Regions from separate parts of the Ornithinibacillus liuyingii genome, predicted to be linked through region 2. Evidence: riboswitches for the same ligand, from Rfam matches in the RefSeq annotation. Region 2 holds a riboswitch; the other holds the start of a gene.
What was found. A riboswitch is a leader RNA that binds a small molecule or an ion and turns the genes downstream of it on or off. The one in region 2 is predicted to bind cyclic di-GMP.

Region 1: linked by a shared signal. The riboswitch ahead of ACSKT4_RS06150 (diguanylate cyclase) and the one ahead of ACSKT4_RS05340 (PilZ domain-containing protein) in region 2 are both predicted to bind cyclic di-GMP.

The regions. Positions count from the first base shown of each region.
Region 1 covers NZ_JBPWOS010000003.1:329,256-338,999, forward strand. The annotation lists gene ACSKT4_RS06145 (AAA family ATPase) at 1-558, opposite strand, end outside; gene ACSKT4_RS06150 (diguanylate cyclase) at 846-6,239, opposite strand; cyclic di-GMP riboswitch class I at 6,401-6,485, opposite strand; gene phnE (phosphonate ABC transporter, permease protein PhnE) at 6,895-7,752, opposite strand; gene phnE (phosphonate ABC transporter, permease protein PhnE) at 7,752-8,537, opposite strand; gene phnC (phosphonate ABC transporter ATP-binding protein) at 8,549-9,313, opposite strand; gene ACSKT4_RS06170 (PhnD/SsuA/transferrin family substrate-binding protein) at 9,574-9,744, opposite strand, start outside.
Region 2 covers NZ_JBPWOS010000003.1:147,769-157,512, reverse strand. The annotation lists gene ACSKT4_RS05365 (carbohydrate ABC transporter permease) at 1-52, shown strand, start outside; gene ACSKT4_RS05360 (ABC transporter ATP-binding protein) at 789-1,865, shown strand; gene ACSKT4_RS05355 (ABC transporter substrate-binding protein) at 1,902-2,972, shown strand; gene ACSKT4_RS05350 (ABC transporter permease subunit) at 3,131-3,922, shown strand; gene ACSKT4_RS05345 (ABC transporter permease) at 3,915-4,766, shown strand; cyclic di-GMP riboswitch class I at 4,930-5,015, shown strand; gene ACSKT4_RS05340 (PilZ domain-containing protein) at 5,219-5,779, shown strand; gene hag (flagellin Hag) at 6,025-6,861, shown strand; gene ACSKT4_RS05330 (YheC/YheD family protein) at 7,037-9,565, shown strand.

The sequences.
Region 1 (9,744 bases), 180 kb from region 2:
TCCAGCTAATAATTTGGGTGAGTTAAAATATGAATTCTCTAAATCATGATGAAAATACTTTTCTAATTCAATGGTAGCAAGGTCTTTTAATTTGGGTAAAAGACGATTACCTTGTTTCATTGGGTAAATTGCCTTCAAATTTAATGATCCATAAATAAACCCACTTGTATGTACATAATGGACTGCTGAACAAATTTCGATGAATTGTTCGATTACCTCATCAATTGAAAACTGCTTTATCAACGAGAAGTATGATTCATTCTTTCTATCAAATTCTACCGTATAAAAAAACGCCTTTTCTGTATAAGGCTTATTATCTACAAAGGTGACCGCACCGAATTGTTCATTTCGTGCTATTCTTTTACTTGATAAATTCTTTATTGCTATAAATTGCTTCTCAAAAAAGTGAATTAACGAACTGGGTGTATATTCCGAGATTAATAGATTTAATTGGACATAGCGGTTCTCATGGAATAAATCCATAGCTAAATAGATGGATACGATTCTATTTTGCTCCAAAAGCTCAACAAGTCGATACCGATTATTAATAACTTCCATGGACTTCACCTCGTATTCGTTAAGTTGATGGGAATACCGTTTAAGAACTCGCCTATTACGATAAAAAAAGGCTATTCGAAGAACGAATAGCCAAAATAATTCATGCATGCATAAAACCAACAAATTTGTCCGTCAGGCTATCATGAGCGATTATACTTGTATTCCCTTAACACCTGAGTCCTATCATTTGAATAGTTTGCTATATCCAGCTTAACTAAGGATTTTCGTTCATTACTCATGACAAATCTATTCGTTATAGTTTGATAATTCAAATGTTATTGATTTTATTATATAATATTTGCCACTAATTCACTATACACGTTCAAGACATTTAACTCATCCGCTCCAAATTCTTTTAACCTAGCAGGTGCTGCCATATACATAACACCCTTTACCGTTCCATCAGCCGTTATTGGCATTGCTAGTATAGAATCCCAATCAGGCAACCCATTAACGGGGTTAATTTTCTCTGTTGCTTCCCAATCAATGGTAAACATACCACTTTCCTCTTTTAGGACCGTCGTAATAATCTGCTGATTAAAGGTATATTCAGTGACCCATTCTTCTTCCTGGGACTTCCTACCAAAGGACTTTATGATGGAATGCCCTTCTGTGAGTAGAATATATCCATATTGTGCTTCCATAATTTCAACTATTCTACCAAGAAATTGATAGATTTTTTCCTCACTTGGTATAGGAAGATTGGTTAATTGGATGAGTTCAACTAATGCTAGTACATTTCTCGCATCCCTAATTTCGTCCCCAGAAATGATTCCAGTAAGCTTATTCGCTGGCTTCACTTTATCATCAAAATCCTTTTGCCAAACTTGAGAGTTGTTTCGCCCATTTTCCTTAGCAATGTACAATGCTTGGTCAGCCTTTAGAATAAGCTCACGGACGGTTTGACCATGTTCAGGATAAGAGGCTAGTCCCATACTTAAGGTTATTTCCTGTTTATCACCTAATAGCTTATGACCTTGAACAGTAGAGCGTAATGCTTCTGCAATTTCCTGTGCTTCCTCTATATTGATTGAAGGAAGAATAATAATAAATTCCTCCCCACCATATCTCCCCAATAAACTGTTCTGATCAAGATTTTCCAAGATAATCTGGGAAACTTCCTTTAGAACTTTGTCGCCAATTTGGTGCCCATAACGATCATTAACTCCTTTAAATTTATCCAAATCGAACATAATAATGCTAAATTCATTGCCATTTTTCCTTGTGTAATCTAGGGTGTTTTGTAAAGCATCTTCTAAATACTTTCTTGTCAATGCACCTGTTAATCGATCAATCGAAGCAGTAATCAATAATTGGCGTTTCTCCAAGAGTAACGCAAGGAAGTTACTCAATTCCATACTCTTCTCTAGGCATGACGGATTAAAGTTATTCACGATTCGGTCTGTTTCCAAATAAATATAACCTAATAATTGATGACTTTCCCCAACTATTGGGCGTGATTCTGCCTTCTTAATAATAGGGATGCAAAGAATAGCCTTTATATCATTTTCTAGAAATTGATGATCTACCTTATCCTGCGTCAACCTATCTGATAGGAGTAGAGGCTTCATCGTGGACCTAACACGATTAAAGATAGCAAGATTTTCTGGTATACTAACGCCCTTATCTAGGGAAGAAAGAACGGTTACCTGCTGTCCCTTTTCCTCGGAAAGAATATACCCGTTTGTCGCAAGGAATCGACCAGAAAGAAATTTTACTATCATGGTTAGATTTTTCGATACATCACTATCTAACTGTTTCAAAAGATCCTCTGGTTGAAAAATCCCATCAGATAACTTTTCCATATAGTTACGACTAATATTTCGCATAAACCGATAATTTCCCATAAAGAAATCAATCTGCTCGGTGTTTAAAATAGCTTGCAATTCATCTAAGGAGCTGACCTTATGAATCAACGCCTCTTGATCTAGAATCTGCTCTTGTTCGGATTGAATCCACCTTTTTATTTCATCAAGTCGATAAAATTCCCTTGAGAAACTTCGACCATTAATGTAGTCCAATTTATATTCAGCTGGAAGCTGCTGAATTAATTCCTTAATCGTTTCAAAAGCTTCTAGATAATAAGCGGCTGCTTCATAATACGCTTTTGAATTAAAGTAATAATTGCCTATATCTGCCTGAATACGAGCGGTTAATTCCTTACTTTTAGATATTTTCGCTAAATGTAAGCTGCTTTCAAAATAAGTGATGGAACTTGACCGATTTAAGTTAAATGCAACGATTCCCTTCGCATGCTCATATATAGCCTTTAACCTATATGGTGTGTCCTCACTAACTAAGACTTCTACCATGGAAAGTAATTCCGTCGCTTGGTGGTGTTTCCCCTTCCTACTAAGATGCTGTATAGCTTCACATAGTCGTTCAATGCTAATTGACTTGTTTGTTATTTTGTCAATAACCTTTACAATTTGTTTCACTAAAAAATCATCAAAGTCTTGTTCCGGCTCTCGTAATTGATTGATGAGGACTTGTGCAGTTGCAGTGTATTTCATCATATTTTCATGTTCACTATGGAACGCTATTATTTTTTGGTAATAACGTTCTGCTTCAAAATAATTACCAAGAGCCTGATACAGCTTCGCGCAAGTTTGATAATATCCACCAATATCAAAGCCCTTATTTGGATTATCCTGTATGTCCACTTGTAATTTACTGAAGTATTCTAAGGCATCCACAAAATTATTTCGCTCTAAACTCACCTGTGTTAGGTAATTTAATAGCATATACCTCTCGAGAACGAGATTATAGCGCTCTGCTTTCGTTAACCCTTGGTTAAAGTGTTCAAATGCCGTATTATAATCGAATTGATTGAGATAGGATTCTGCAATATTTATTAGTGCAAATACTTCACTTGTATAAATGCCATATTCCTCACTCAGCTGTTTAACTTCTAAATGATATTCCATTGCTTTGCCATAGTCTTCATAAACCTCTGCATAAAGCGCACCTATATTGTTGAGCGAAAATAGCATACCTCTCGCATTTTGGACTTCTTCTGATAGTTTACATGACTCATGATAGGCTTCTAAAGCCTCATCCGCTTTTCCTAAGTGAACAAAAATAAATCCTAATGTTCGGTATGCATTCCCCTTTATTTCCAAAAATTTGTTACCGCACTCTGCAATTAATTCTTCAAAAAGAGCAGCTGCCTCTACTATTTGATTCTCCTCGGTAAGCAAGATAGCTTGAAGACGTTTCACTTCTAACCTCGCCGCTTCATTAGGATGGCTTCTTAAAATATGTTCTACCTTCTCGATATACTCTCTTACCTTGGAAAGCTGATAGGTAGAGTGATTCGCATTAGCTAGATGTATGTATGCCATCATTAAATGGTCCACATAGTTTTCTTCCAGTGCTAGTCGCTCCGCCTTCTCCAAATACTCAAAAGCTAATCTGGTATCTCCTGTGTCAGTTAATAACGACCCTATCTCAAGATAAAGTGCTGTTTGTTCTACAGGATTATCTGTTATATCGAGCGCTTTTCTTAGATTTTCAATTTGCCCTTTCGTATTCCATCTACCCTTCATTAACTTGGCTTTTTCAAGGTAATAGATTCTTGCTTTCTCCTTATTTCTAGCATTTGAATAATGGAAAATAATTTCATCGAGGTTCTTCTCCAATTCCACTCCGTTCTGTTCTGCTAAGCTAGTTGCTGCTAGCTGATGCTTCGATATCCTCTCTTGCTGGGAAATTCTATCGTACACAACGTTCTTCAATATCTTGCTGCGAAAATCATATAAGTAAGAGCTATCATCAATAAGCCGCTGCAAGATTCCCTTATTCACCAATTCCTCTAATTGTTCATCCACCATCAGTGTGTTTGGTAAGAGCTTCTCTATTATTTGTGTGGCAATAGGCTTAGAAAATATGGAGATACTTGTTAGAATATTCATTTTTCCCGGATCAAGATCCTTCAATTGGTTGACTAGTGCATGCTCAATATTATTTGGCAAATCTAAGAGATTATAGTCCTCTGATTCCTCTGGTAAATCAATTTGCCATCTTCCAGTTTCTTCACTTACATATAGAATTCGACGGCTATACAAGTCTTTCATAATTTCCTTTATAAATAATGGATTACCGTAGGACTGACTATAGATTCTGCTTGAGAGTTTTTTAGGTGTAAAGGAAATGGATAGAATGCTTTGAATCATTTCTCCTGTTTGTTGTTCATCTAATTGCTCCATACGAATGGTTTCTGTATCAGGGCGCCTTTTCATCATATAGATAAATTCAGAAGCGACTGAATTCGGAGAAACCGCTCGATCCTCACATGAAAAAACTAAAGTTAGATTCGTATTCTCTAATACTTCTGTACATAAATAGTTAAACGTATCAATTGTAAATTCATCTGCGAGATGAATATTATCGATAATCATTACCGTTGGCCGATTTTGAATACTTTCATTGATAAAACCCGCAATGCGATTTAGAAGGCGGTATTTTGTATGATGTTCATTAGCATAGTTAAGAGAATCGTTATAATTCTGATCCATAAGTTCTGGGAAATACTTAATTAATTCGGTATTATATTTCTCTACTATGCTATTATCTGTCTCCATGATTAATTTTCGTAAAATATCAATCCACATTTGCTTACTATCTGTGGAAGCATGATTCAAGCTATAGCTCGCATAAACACTTGCTTTACTTAGCCCAAGTAAAAAGGTGGCTTCGCGTAGAAAACGAGTTTTCCCAACACCATTGGCACCCTGAACGAAAAAGATTCGTTTACCAGGCTGATAGGAAATCATCTTTTCGTAGGCTCTCATGATAGTCCTAATCTCATTTCCTCTGCCAACAAGCTTGGTATAAAGATTTAATCCATTTATTTCTTCTTTTTTTATAATCGAGTAGTTCGTACCTAGTACAGCATTTAAATCTACAATTAGTTCATAAAGGTTGCTATAAGTATTGTCATTTTCGGTATTTAATAGTTTTTTAACAACAGGAATAACGTGTTTCACTTGGGTGTCATTCGATTTCTCAAGCAGCGAGGTGAACTGTTTTTTAGGTTCTTCTATAGTAGGCGTTTTCGTTATGAGTGCGAGTAGAATAACACCTAAAGCATACCTATCTGTTTCTGCATCTTCTGGCACTCCCGCTAGGACCTTTGGTGATTGATATACCGGGTCTTCTATTCGTTCTGCATGGGTTAATTGTTCCATATGTATGGTAGCAATATCCGTTAGTAACACTTGGGAGTGTCCCTCCCCCTTCAACACTCGAATAGTATAGGGGTTTAATGCACCATAAACAAACCCCTTTAAATGGAGGGAGTATACTGCTGAGCATATCTCTACAAAACATTCCATAATCTCATCAAATGTCATGTTTTTTGTTGACTGGAACAAATCTCCTGTTCTCGGAATATAATCCGAAGTAAAAAAGTATTGCGGGTCTACCTGTCGTTTGTTATCAATATAGAAGACCTTATTAAAACTATAATTTCGGATAATTGCTTTACTCGTTATACGTTTAATATCCAGAAAACGAGTGATATAAAAGTCAATCAGAGGCTTTGGTAAATATTCATTATTTAATAAGCTTAACAGAATAACTTTGTTTTCTTTACGCATATCATATGCTGAATAAACCATGACATGCTTCTCTTGTTTAATAAGTTCTTTTAACCTATATCTATTGTTGATGATTTCCATATCCTTCACTCCACTTGAAATATCATACCTGTATTAAGGTTTGACAATTGTAGTTTTTGATATTGTATAAGTGTATACATATTGGGAGCTTTCTTCACTGAGATGATTCATTGCATACCATAAGAAAAAGCTATTCAAATATGTGAATAGCCAAAAACTGTTTTGGTAGCCAGGCGATCATCGTTTTTCAACATTAGACCCTTTGCTTTGCGTCCTACTCTTTCGAATAGTTTGCCTTTTCAACACATCTGGTATTTAATTACTATTACTTATTACCTATTCTACACCAATTCTACAAAAATTCAATAATTTGACAATATAATCATGAAATGTTTTACATTATTATAAGTCCTAAAATAACAACTAGTACTTTATACCCGTAACTTGTATAGATTAAACGTATTTCCACCATTTTCTTTGGAAGATTCTATACATAATTATCGATGAACACTTTTAAGAGATACCAGTTACGTTTACTAGTTTTTAAGTTTGCATGTTCGTGTATTTCATCTCCATTGCGCAAAACAACTAGTACTTTATACCTACGACATTGCACTTGTTATTCATTCTACTAACTATAAAAACCTTTGGAGAAAAGGAATATTTTCTCCAAAGGTTTTAGGATTCTATAATTCGTATTTGGCTACAGGATTATTTAGTTTTTCACTGTCGAAGGAAAATATCGGTCCTTCAAGCGAGTGGAGATAAATTCTAGTATAATGGCAATGATTAGAATAAGATATGTGATTAAACCAACTTCTCTAAGGTCATAATAGAAGCCGGATGCCATGAAGAGTTCAAAGCCTATACCGCCTGCTCCAGCTGCAGCTCCCATGGCAACTGCAACGGAGAAATTAATCTCAAAACGCAAAAATGTCCAAGATAGTAAATAGGTAAAGGTAGACGGAATAATCCCGTGCACGACTGTATGCCACCAATTAGATCCTGTTGCTTTCAATGCTTCTAAAATACCAGGATCCACCTCTTCAAATGCTTCAGAGAATGCTTTTACTAGATACGCCACAGAGTGGAATAACATCCCCAGAACTGCTGCTTCACTACCAAGTCCTGCTGCAATAGCAAAAATAAGCACCCAAAGAACAGTTGGTACTGCACGAATAAACGCTACAAAAATTCTCACTGTTTTAGACAACCAAGATTTGGATAGATTTTCCGCTGCCATTAAAGCTAAAAAGAAAGCAATAATTGCACCTAAGATGGTAGCTAATATTCCTAAGCCTAATGTTACGCCAACTTGATAGAAAGCTTCTCCCCAACTAAAATGATTTAATGTAGGTTCAAAAAACATTACCCTAAGATTATGTAAGGTTTCCGTTACGGCTCTTTCTAACTGCAAACCCATATAGTTAAAAAAGAAAAATGCTAGAATAGTTAATATAGTCAGTATCCAAATGGTCCATTTGATAACTAAATCAATCTTGTTACCGGATTTAATATCAATTTTTCCGCTTTTTGTTCGTTTTATAGTAGAAGGTTTCAAACCTACTTCCATTATAAGATCACCTTCCGTATTTGGTTAGATATCAATTCAATTACAATAACTGAAATAACAATAGTAGCAGTAATTAAGGCAACTACTGGATAGTTCATATTCTTATAATATAAATCAAACAGGTAGCCAATCCCTGTTCCAGTAAGTATTCCAACTAGTGTAGCACTACGTATATTCGTCTCAATCATAAACAATATCCAGCTAAGCATTTGTGGAATGCTTTGCGGTAGGACGGCTTTACTAACGATTTGGAAATAGGTTGCCCCAGTAGCAGTCAATGCTTCTACAGAGCTCTGATTTGTTTCATCAATAGATTCAATAAATGCTCTCGTTAAAAATCCTAAAGTTCCAACAAATAATGCTAGAAAACCAGTCAATGAATTCTGTCCAAATGAAATCAAGAGAATTAATGACCATGCTACAACTGGTATATTACGAGATAACGATGCAACAAATCTCGCAATAATACTGAATATATTATTTGTTTTTGTTGTTTTAGATCCTAGTAAAGCTAAGAATATGGAAAAGAATGCAGCAATTGTCGTTGCGGCAATAGACATGAAAATCGTCTCATTTAGTTTAACTAATATATTTGGTAGCTTCTCAAAAGAATCTTGCGTAATCATTAAATTGGAAAAAATCCAAGTGAAAGCAGCAGGAATGGTAGCGATGCTTTCTATAAAGTTAAAATCTGTTATACTTGAGGACAGATAGGTGATGACAATAATAATGATAAACATTAAGGTTAACTGCATTTTTTTCTTACGTAAAATTTTTACATCCATTGCTATTCCCCTTATACGGTGATTAATTCTTTTGATTCCATTCCATATATATGTTCAATTTTGTCTATAGAAAGTAAAGGACTTGGCCCGTCAAATACTACTTCACCTTGCTTCAGACCAATGATCCGACTTGCATAGTCTTTAGCAACTTCTACCTGATGCAGATTAACAATACAAGTAATACCAAGATCTTCCGATATTTTCTTTAAATGATCCATAATGATTTTTGAAGAATTAGGATCCAACGAGGCAATTGGCTCATCACAAAGAATAAGCTTAGGTTCTTGAATAAGTGCACGACAAATACCAACTCGTTGCTGCTGCCCACCACTTAATTGATCACAACGCTTATAAGCATGTTCTGCAATACCTAATTTCTCTAATAGGTCAAATGCATTTTGCTTCTCTTGCTCAGTAAAGCGACCAAGTATACCTTGTAAAGTAGACTTGTAACCGAAACGTCCATGTAGCACATTTTCAATTACCGTTAATCGTGGAACTAAGTTATAATGCTGAAAAATCATTCCAATGTTCGTACGTAATTTACGCAATTCCTTCTTACTTTGTGCTCCGACATCTTGACCATCGAAATAAACACTTCCTGGCTCAATGTCAACCATACGATTGATACAACGTAATAGTGTCGATTTACCTGCTCCAGAAGGACCAATAATCGAAACAAATTCTCCTGTATTAACAGTGAACTCCACATTCTTTAAAACTTGAACTTCTGAATTATAGGATTTATTTAATTCCTTTAATTCTAACAATGCCATACATAACACTCCTTATTCTAGTTTATATTGGCGTAATTGAGTGAAAATGTGATAAGAGGCTGGTACTACCGGCTTATCTTAGAAAACTTGAATCATAAAGGATAGTACGCATACCCCCAATTTGGAGATATACGTACATTCTTCCTAGTAAAGGACCTGGTATTAATGTATCCTTGCACTTTACTTGTATATCGCTCTTGTTATCTAATTGCTCTTTTAGACTTTCAGATGTTCCATGCTTTAGCCTTTACATAAATGTTTTACTTAGACAATTCACGGATTGGATTGAACCAAGCGTCTTCTACTTCTAAGAATCTTTCATTTTCTGTTTTAGAGAATAACCCAGACATATCTGAATCCTTTGGTACAAAGATTTGTTCATTATTTGCAATTTCATCAGAAGTAAATGCCTCAATTAATTTATTGATATC
Region 2 (9,744 bases):
CTTCCAGAGAAGGATTGCTAAGGGAATGACAGAAGGGGCGATAAAGGGGTAGGTAGTGAGTACATCTCAACTTAGATTGGGGGTATTGTAGCGTGAATGGGACGCAGCTATATTCCGAAAGGTCGCATCCCCCCGCGTCCCGGTCCTATCTATTTCTCGAAAGGTCGCATCATCGCGTGCTCCAGTCCTATCTAAATTCCGAAAGGTCGCATCTTCCCGCGTCCCGGTCCTATCTCCTTCTCAAAAGGTTACATCAAATCGCACCCCGAGCCCATCCCCCTCCCCAAAAGGCAACTTCCCTCCCTCATGAATAAATTAATACAACCTCCAAAAAGAAAAATATAATTAATTACAGCAAAACTATTGAATTACCTAGTAAAAACTGCTATATTTTTTTTAGCATAAATCGACTTTTGAAAGATTATTGTAAAAAGTGATATGCACTACCTATGTTACATACATTAATGGGGAAGGACAGAACGCTTACTTTTATAGGAAGAAATGTTGTCGATTAATTAAGTAATTTTATATAGGTTTACCGAAACAGTACGCACCCAACGGGGAAGGAAAAAGTCTAATTGTAGACACCTTTACCTGGTAGAGAAGGGTGTATTTTTAATGCCAAAAATTATGACTGATTGTCAGTCTTCCCCCAAATACCATGCTTAAAAGTGAAGAAGCGTAGTGTTTCGTATACTTATAAGCTGGAGGGAAAAAGTAAATAGTATGGCAGAGTCTCGTGGCATTATGGGGGACTGTCCCCCCTCAGTTAGAAAAAGGAGGGATGCATGTTGGGTGTTCAAATGGTGCAATTGGAAAATGTAACAAAAGAATTTGATGATACTAATGTGGTAGATAATCTAAATCTAGACATTAGAGCTGGGGAATTTCTAACATTGCTAGGGCCATCTGGGTGTGGTAAGACGACTACACTTCGAATGATTGCTGGCTTTGAAAAGCCAACTACAGGTAAGATTCTATTAAATGGTAAGCAAGTAGATGAAATGGAGCCCTATAAACGGGAAGTTAATACCGTGTTTCAAAGCTATTCCCTTTTCCCACATATGAGTGTGTTTGATAATGTAGCATTTGGTTTGAAGATGAAAAAGGTTGGTAAGGAAGAGATTAAAGAGCGTGTCACTAAAGCGCTTAAGCTTGTCCAACTGGAAGAATCCGGAAATCGTAAGCCGAAACAATTAAGTGGTGGACAACAACAACGGATTGCAATTGCACGGGCAATTGTGAATAATCCAAAGGTACTTTTATTAGATGAACCGCTTGGAGCACTAGATTTAAAGCTACGAAAACAAATGCAGCTAGAATTAAAGCATCTCCAACAAACATTAAACATTACGTTTATTTATGTAACCCACGATCAAGAGGAAGCATTAACCATGTCTGACCGAATCGTGGTTATGAATAAAGGGAAAATCGAGCAGATTGGTCTGCCATATGAAATATACGAAAGACCACAAACACGTTTTGTGGCAGATTTTATTGGTCAAACTAATATTATCGAAGGTACTGTTCGTGGAATTAATGGTGAAATGGCGGAGATGGAGTACGCCAATAAACCGATTACAATTCCGAATACCGCTCATGTGACGAAGGATGAGGAAGTCATTATTTCTGTACGTCCTGAAAAATTAAAAATTAGCAGTACACCGATTGAAGGATTGAATAATGTAAAAGGTACCTTCAAGGAAAAAATCTATGTTGGCTCAGTGACGAAAATCGTAGTAACCATGCCAAACGGTGAGGATCTGACGGTTAATGAATCCCATGATAATATTGATGAATTAACCAATACTAATGATATCTATGTCAGCTGGAGCCCTAATAATTCGGTTGTTTTAAAAAAATAACATAAATTAAAATGAAGAGATTGGAGATGGGAAAGATTGAAAAAGTCTTTTGTATTTGCACTATTTAGTTTGTTGATTGTATTATTTCTAGCAGCTTGTGGATCTAATGGTGATTCGGATAATGCAGGTGGAGAGCAGGAATTAAGTGATGAACTAATCGTATTTAACTGGAGTGAATACATTCCCCAAGAAGTTATTGATGGTTTTGAAGAAGAGTATGGTGTAGATGTTGTATATTCTACCTACAATTCAAACCATGAAATGCTGACAAAAGTACAAAGCGGTACGGTTGCTTATGACCTAGTATTTCCTTCCGATTATTATGTGAAGCAAATGGTAGATAATGACTTATTGCTAGAAATAAATTTCGATAACATACCAAATTATGAGAATATCGCAAATGCATGGCGAAACATGCCGTTTGATGCTGAAAATAAATTCTCCGTTCCATTTATGTATGGATATGACGGAATTATATATAACAAGAAATACATTAAAGAAGCCCCTACTAGCTGGGAAGATTTATGGAACCCTGAATATGCAGGGAAATTAGTACTACTAGAAGAATCCAAAGAAGTTTCCAACATGGTACAACAATTATTAGGTAATGACATGAATGATCCAACAGAAGCACAATTAGAGGAAGGCTTCGAAAGAGTAAAAGAAATTATGCCAAATGTATTAGCATTTGATGCTGCACCATCCAGCCGTTTTGTTAGAGAAGAAGCATGGATTGGTCATGGTTATTCCGGATCAGCTGCTACGGCATGGTTAAAAAATGAAGACATTGACTTTGTTCTGCCGGAAGAAGGCGGCGTTGTTTGGTTAGATGCAATGGTAATTCCAAAAACATCAAAAAATAAATATACTGCTGAGGTATTTATTGACTACCTACTACGTCCAGAGGTAAGTGTTAAACTATCTGAATTTATTCCTTATGGAAATCCAAATGAGGCGGCTGTTGAGATATTACCAGATGAAATTAAAAATAGCCCTGGCTTAAACTTCCCTGACGAAGTAATTGAGCGTACGGAGTGGAATTTACCACTAGATTCAGATCGGACGCAATATATGAATCGATTGTTCCAAGAAGCAAAGGTTGAATAATGAAGTAAATAAAGAGGCTGTCAAAAGGCTCGGGGTCCCTCATAACATGATGAGGGACTATCCCCTTATAGACAACCTCTTCTCCTATGTCTAGTTTTTAGGCGCCAGAAACATACACATTTATAGTGTTTTATCTCTTTGGAAGGTAGGTGGAACATGTGAGACCAAGAACGAAGAAACTATTATTTTCGTTTTCCCTACTCGTCTTTTTATTCTTTTATATTCCAATTATGTTCGTTATTATCTATTCATTTAATGATTCTAAATTAGGAACAGTTTGGACAGGATTTACGTTAGATTGGTATAGCTCTATCTTTCAAAATCATCAACTGATTAATGCAACGATGAATAGTCTATATCTAGCAGTAATTTCAACTGTTATTGCAACCATTTTAGGGACGCTAGCAGCATTAGCGCTATATCGTTATACATTTATCGGGAAAAAGGCTGTTGAGTTTCTATTCTATATTCCAGTCGTCATTCCGGATATTGTCGTTGCGGTAGCTTTACTTGCCATTTATGGGATTCTAAATGTCTCGTTAGGATTAAATACAGCGATACCAGGACATGTGGCTATAACAATTTCGTATGTTATGCTTGTTGTACTAGCAAGACTTTCTTCCTTTGATAGTTCATTAGAGGAAGCGGCAAAAGACCTAGGGGCTAATGAGTGGCAAACCTTTTGGAAGGTTACCTTTCCATTAATCTTTCCGGGTATATTAGCTGGCGGATTGCTAGCTTTTACGATTTCGTTGGATGAATTTGTTATTTCGTTCTTTACACTAGGACCAGGTGATAATACATTACCAGTACTCGTCTATTCGATGGTTCGATTAGGTGTATCACCTGAAGTAAACGTACTTTCTACGATAATTATCGTAATCATGTTTATCGTGGTCACCATTGTTGGGCTAAATATGCGAAAGAAAGGGGATATGAGAAATGATTAGAAATTTTAAAAAGGCTTATTTATTGTTATCCCCTAGCTTATTTTGGCTAACCTTATTCTTAGTTATCCCAGTCATATTTATTGCAGTGATCAGCTTCACTACAAATGGTGATTTTGGTGGAATTATTTATGAATTTAGCTTAAAAGCCTATTCTTCTGCTTTTAGCTCGCTTTATGCAAAAGTGATTTGGCAATCGGTATGGTGGGCACTGATAGCAACGATCGTTTGTTTATTCATTGCTTACCCATTTGCCTATTTTATAGCTAATGCTGGTAAGTGGAAAAATTTATTGCTACTGCTTGTCATGGTACCGTTTTGGACCAATTTATTGATTCGTTTGTATGCATGGATTATTTTAATGAATAATCAAGGTGTCATTAATAATGTATTAATAGATTTAGGCTTTATTAAGGAGCCGCTTGCACTAATGTATTCACCAGGTGGCGTCATTCTTGGATTAGTTTACGGATTCCTTCCATTTATGATCTTACCGATATACTCCTCCATCGAGCAGTTAGATAAAACATACTTGGAGGCATCGGAGGATTTAGGGGCAGGACCGGTAAAAACTTTCCTAAATGTTACATTACCATTAACATTCCCTGGTATTTTGGCTGGCTTTATTATCACATTTGTACCAGCAATTAGTGTATTTGTTGTTACCGACTTATTTACTGGTGGTAAGCTATTAATGGTTGGGAATGTCATTCGTGATGCATTCTTAGTTGAAATGAATTGGCAGCTTGGTGCAGCACTTTCTTTATTACTGATGATTTTAGTGCTGTTATCCTTGTTGATATTTATGCGATTTACCAATCGGAAGGATCGGAAGTTTTTAGTATAAGATAGTGATAGCAAAAAGTGTGCTTCGGCACGCTTTTTTTAATTAGTTTTGTTAGGACTTTTGGATTAATTGTTTGTAATAAGATAGGTGTAATGTACTATTCGGTTGAAAAATGTCGAATTATGGAAAGTCTTCTAGTATAATAGGACCAACTATAGAGGTTTTACGAAAAAGGCAAACTTATCCGAAAGGGAAGGACGCAAAGCCGAGGGCCTAAAGCACTATTGTTATGGCAGCCTAGCTACCGGAGAAAACTGGGACTAGAGTATGATAGGAGGACCTTTTCTTTGGTTCTCCTTTTAATTAGCAGATGGGAAGAATAAACAGCTTTCCCGCCAGCATAGAAAAACGAACATATTCGTTAAAGGGCAACCAAATGAGCGTTTTTCTAATGTGATAGTGGACCTAGGTATTTTCGAAAACCTACTTATTTATATAAGGAGGTGTTTGAAATGGATGATAAAGTTTGGATTTCTATTCTAATGGTTGTTGTTTTTCTATTCATATTGCTATTATTCTTTCTTATTAAACAGGTAATTAAAAAGTATCAGCCTAAAGATAACACTACTATAGATAGGAACGAAGTAGAGAACCATCCTACTTTAACTAGTGTAACTCTAAGTGGAAATGACCAGGTAAGTGTAGAGGGTATCACCTGTTTTGTTGAATTTCTCGATGTAGATAATGAGAAATTGAATCCGAATTTTATACAGGGTGTTTTAAAAAATGTTAGTCTTGACGGTGTAACGTTTGTGTGTGATGTTGAATATCCGATAATCGATGATATGACCATAAAGATTCGTTTTTCCCTAAAGGATACGGTGTTTATTTTGAAAGGAAGAATCATTCGGAAGGAATTATATCAGGAAAGTGATCGATTTGGATATAGAGTAGTATTTACAAATTCGTATGAGGAAGACCGAGAATTATTACATCAGATACTAGAAAAGATATTGGTGGAGAAGCGAAAAAAGTTGAAATCTAATCGAGGATGTGGGGAGTCTATGGTCTAGTACCATGGGCTTTTTTGTTGATTGGAATGGAGTGAACTACAAAAAAGAATAATTTTTTTTAAAAAAAGATTAAACATCTATTTTTCATGCCGATATAATAGGTACAACATCATGATGATGTAAAAAATGTTTTGGCCAAACATTTTACTTTACTAAGTTAATAACTCTAATAGGAGTTGTTATAGATGCGAGCCATATGGATGTGACTCGCAAAATAAAAACAAAATACATGGAGGTATGTAAACATGATTATCAATCACAATATTTCTGCATTAAATGCACACCGTCAATTAGGTGTAAACACAGGAGCTACTCAAAACTCTTTAGAAAAACTATCTTCTGGTCTTCGTATCAACCGTGCTGGAGATGATGCTGCAGGTCTAGCAATCTCTGAAAAAATGCGTGGACAAATTCGCGGTTTAGAAATGGCATCTAAGAATGCTCAAGATGGTATTTCTTTAATCCAAACTGCTGAAGGTGCTTTAACTGAAACTCATTCAATTTTACAACGTATGCGTGAGTTAACTGTACAAGCGGGTAACCTTGGAACTCAAGAAAGTGATGATTTATCTGCAATCCAAGATGAAATCACTGCACTTATTGAAGAAATTGATGGAATTGCTGAGCGTACTCAGTTTAACGGTAAAGGCTTACTAGATGGATCTTTTGCTGCAGGTGAAAGCGAATTAGTATTCCAAATCGGTGCTAATCAAAACCAAAACCTTGTTGTAAACATTAATGATATGGGTGCTGAAGCATTAGAAGTAAAAGATATTGATGTATCTAGCTTTACAGAAAGCTCACATTTTGATGCTGCTGTAGGTAAAATTGATGCTGCTATCAAATCTGTTTCTGAACAACGTTCTGGTCTTGGTGCAGTTCAAAATCGTCTTGAGCACACAATCAACAACCTAGGTGCTTCTCAAGAAAACCTAACTGCTGCTGAATCTCGTATCCGTGACGTTGATATGGCTAAAGAAATGATGGAATTCACTAAGAATAACATCCTAACTCAAGCAGCACAATCAATGTTAGCTCAAGCTAACCAACAACCTCAAGGTGTATTACAATTACTTCGTTAATTAGTAGATTTTAGAGGTTTATAATAAAAAAATTGGCGTACCAGATAATAATTGGTACGCCAATTTTTTATTGTTATACTCCGTTTAAATCCTCGCCTTATTCCCTAAACAAATTATTATTTAATCCGATATTAATATTATGTAATTTACAACCTATATTAAAGGAGTTTCATCTATGACCAAGTTAGAAGAAAATACTATTTTTCAGGTAAAAAATATTATAGATACATTAATTGAAGCAACTAGTCACTTTTCAAAATTAGTTAAACAGAAGGAATTAAACCAATGTATCTTCATGTTTAGTTCAATCGTAGATGGTGTTACTGCTATTGAGAAAGTAACAGCTAACTCTAATTTAACATTAGGACAAAAGGAAAAAAAGAAAATTGAAAATACATTATTATTAATTGCTCAAGAGTTAGAGACAAATAATTTAATAAAAATTGCTGAAATAATACAGTTTTCATTAATGCCTCTCTTAAAACAATGGCAAAAAGAATTTGAAGTAGATGAGATCGGTTTACTAAATAAAGATATTACTATCGGTGTCTATTTAAGTGAATCTAACCCAAGAATTGCTTATCCTAAACCTAGAATTGATGCTTTAGTTGAGGAAGCAGAGAAACAGGGAGTAACCCTATTATTCTTTTCCTCATCAGGTGTTAACATGGATGCTAAGCAAGTTACGGGAGAAGTATTCCAAAATGGAAAGTGGCAAGAGGTTACTTCTTCTTTTCCAAATGTCATTCATAACATAGGAATAGCATCTCGAGAGCGACAAACTATTACGGAAAGGAAGTTGCGAAGAGAGGTTCCTTTTACTAGTTTTGGAGTTGGAAACAAATTTTATTTACCAAAAATAGTAGTGGAAAATAGGAAGTTTGCAGAGCTACTAGTCCCTTTTAAAATAATTACTGATGAAGATAGAATATTAGAGTTTTTAAATGAAAATCAAAAAGGTGTATTAAAACCTATAATGGGTAGACAAGGTCTCTTTATATATTATGTAGAAAAGAACGGTAATCACTTTATAATTCACGAAGATAAGAAAGAACGGATCCTAGGAAAAGAAAAATTCACCATGTGGATTCAAGACGTTATTCTAAAGAACAAAAATAGCTATATGATTCAAAAATATATTCATGCTCGTACTAATGCTGGTGAACCATTTGATATTCGAGCTCATGTTCAAAAGAATAATGAAGGAAAGTGGCAGATAACCAAAATCTATCCGCGCATAGGTAATAAGAAAAGTATTTTGAGTAATATCAGTCGAGGTGGTAGAACTCAAGAACTTGACGTTTTTTTGACGAACGAGTATGGTGCAAAGGGTAAACAGTATGCGGAAGAACTAAGGAAGCTTTCTCTAGATATAACGTATCATTTAGATAAACTCTATGGTTTGGTTTTAGATGAGTTAGGATTAGATTTAGCCATTGATAAAAACGGCCGTTTTTGGCTTCATGAAGTAAATAATGGACCACAATCCACCTATCATGAGAAAGAAAGAGCTATTAATACAATCGGTTACGCAATTTATATTGCTAAGAATGGAATATTCCTAACCAATAGTTTTCAAAAGCAAAGTAAAAGTATAGGGAATTTTGATTCCCGAAACTCGAATCTAGAATGGGCGGAACTAGATAATCGAGTAAGTATTGGAATGTTAGTTCAGGAAAATGAGATAAATAATTTAACGATTGCTTGTGCGTATGTTGCAAAGTATGAAAATGTACACTTTTTTTATTTTACTCCTAAGGATATAGATTATGATGAAATGTGTATAAGAGGATACTTTTATCAAAATAAAGAATGGGTACCTATGATTGTAAATTATCCTGATGTAATTTATGATCGTTTACGAGCAAGAGGAATTGAGGGCTTTCATACAGTTTATGAAGAACTAGAGGGAATTCCATTTACTAATCAATTCTATGGAAATTCGATTAGTAAACTAGAAGTTTATGATAAATTAAGTGCAATAGAACAACTTAGTGATATTATGATTCCTTATCAAAAAGTTAATCGATTGAAAGATATATTCCATTACATTCAAGAGTACGGTTCAGTAATCTTAAAACCGGAAGTAGGTTCATTTGCAAAAGGTGTACGCTATATTGAAAAATTGAATATTGATAGATATAGAGTGGCTGATGGAGAAAATGTTAATGAACTGAGTGAATTATCATTATCGAAGTATATAAGAGACGTTATTAAAAAAGGCACTTTTATTGTACAAAAGTATATAGAAACAAGAACAAAAGAAGGTAATCCGTTTGATATCCGTGTCCATATGATGAAGGATGGAAATGGAGAATGGTCATTTGTTAATAAACACCCTAGAATTGGTACTAATTATGCAACTATTACAGTCTTTAGAAGTGGTGGATATGTTGGAGAGTTAGTAGCTTTCTTAAATAGGAATTATTCTCAAGATAAGTCGAGTATCCTTGTAAGTAAAATTGAGGAAAGAGCTCTAAATATTGCGAGTGAATTTGATGCCCTGTACGAAAACAAAATAAGTGAATTAGGTATCGACTTAGCAATAGACAAGGATTTAAATATATATCTAATTGAAGTTAATGTTAATAAACCTGGGATTGTGTATTATGAATTCGAAGTTGCTAAGCACGCCATTCCGTATGCTAAATATTTATCTCAAAAGAATTCAACTAACAATCAAAAGAAAATGGAAACTTTTTGAAAGTGATATTATTTACTAATAATCTCTTGGATAATAAGTAAAGTGTAAGGTCGGGGATGTATAGATGTTCAAAAGAGATTATATTAAAGGACTCTAGTTTCTAGAGTCCTTCTATATTACAGCTAAAAACATAGTTGTTATTAAATAAATGATTATATACGGCTGAAATAAATTATTTT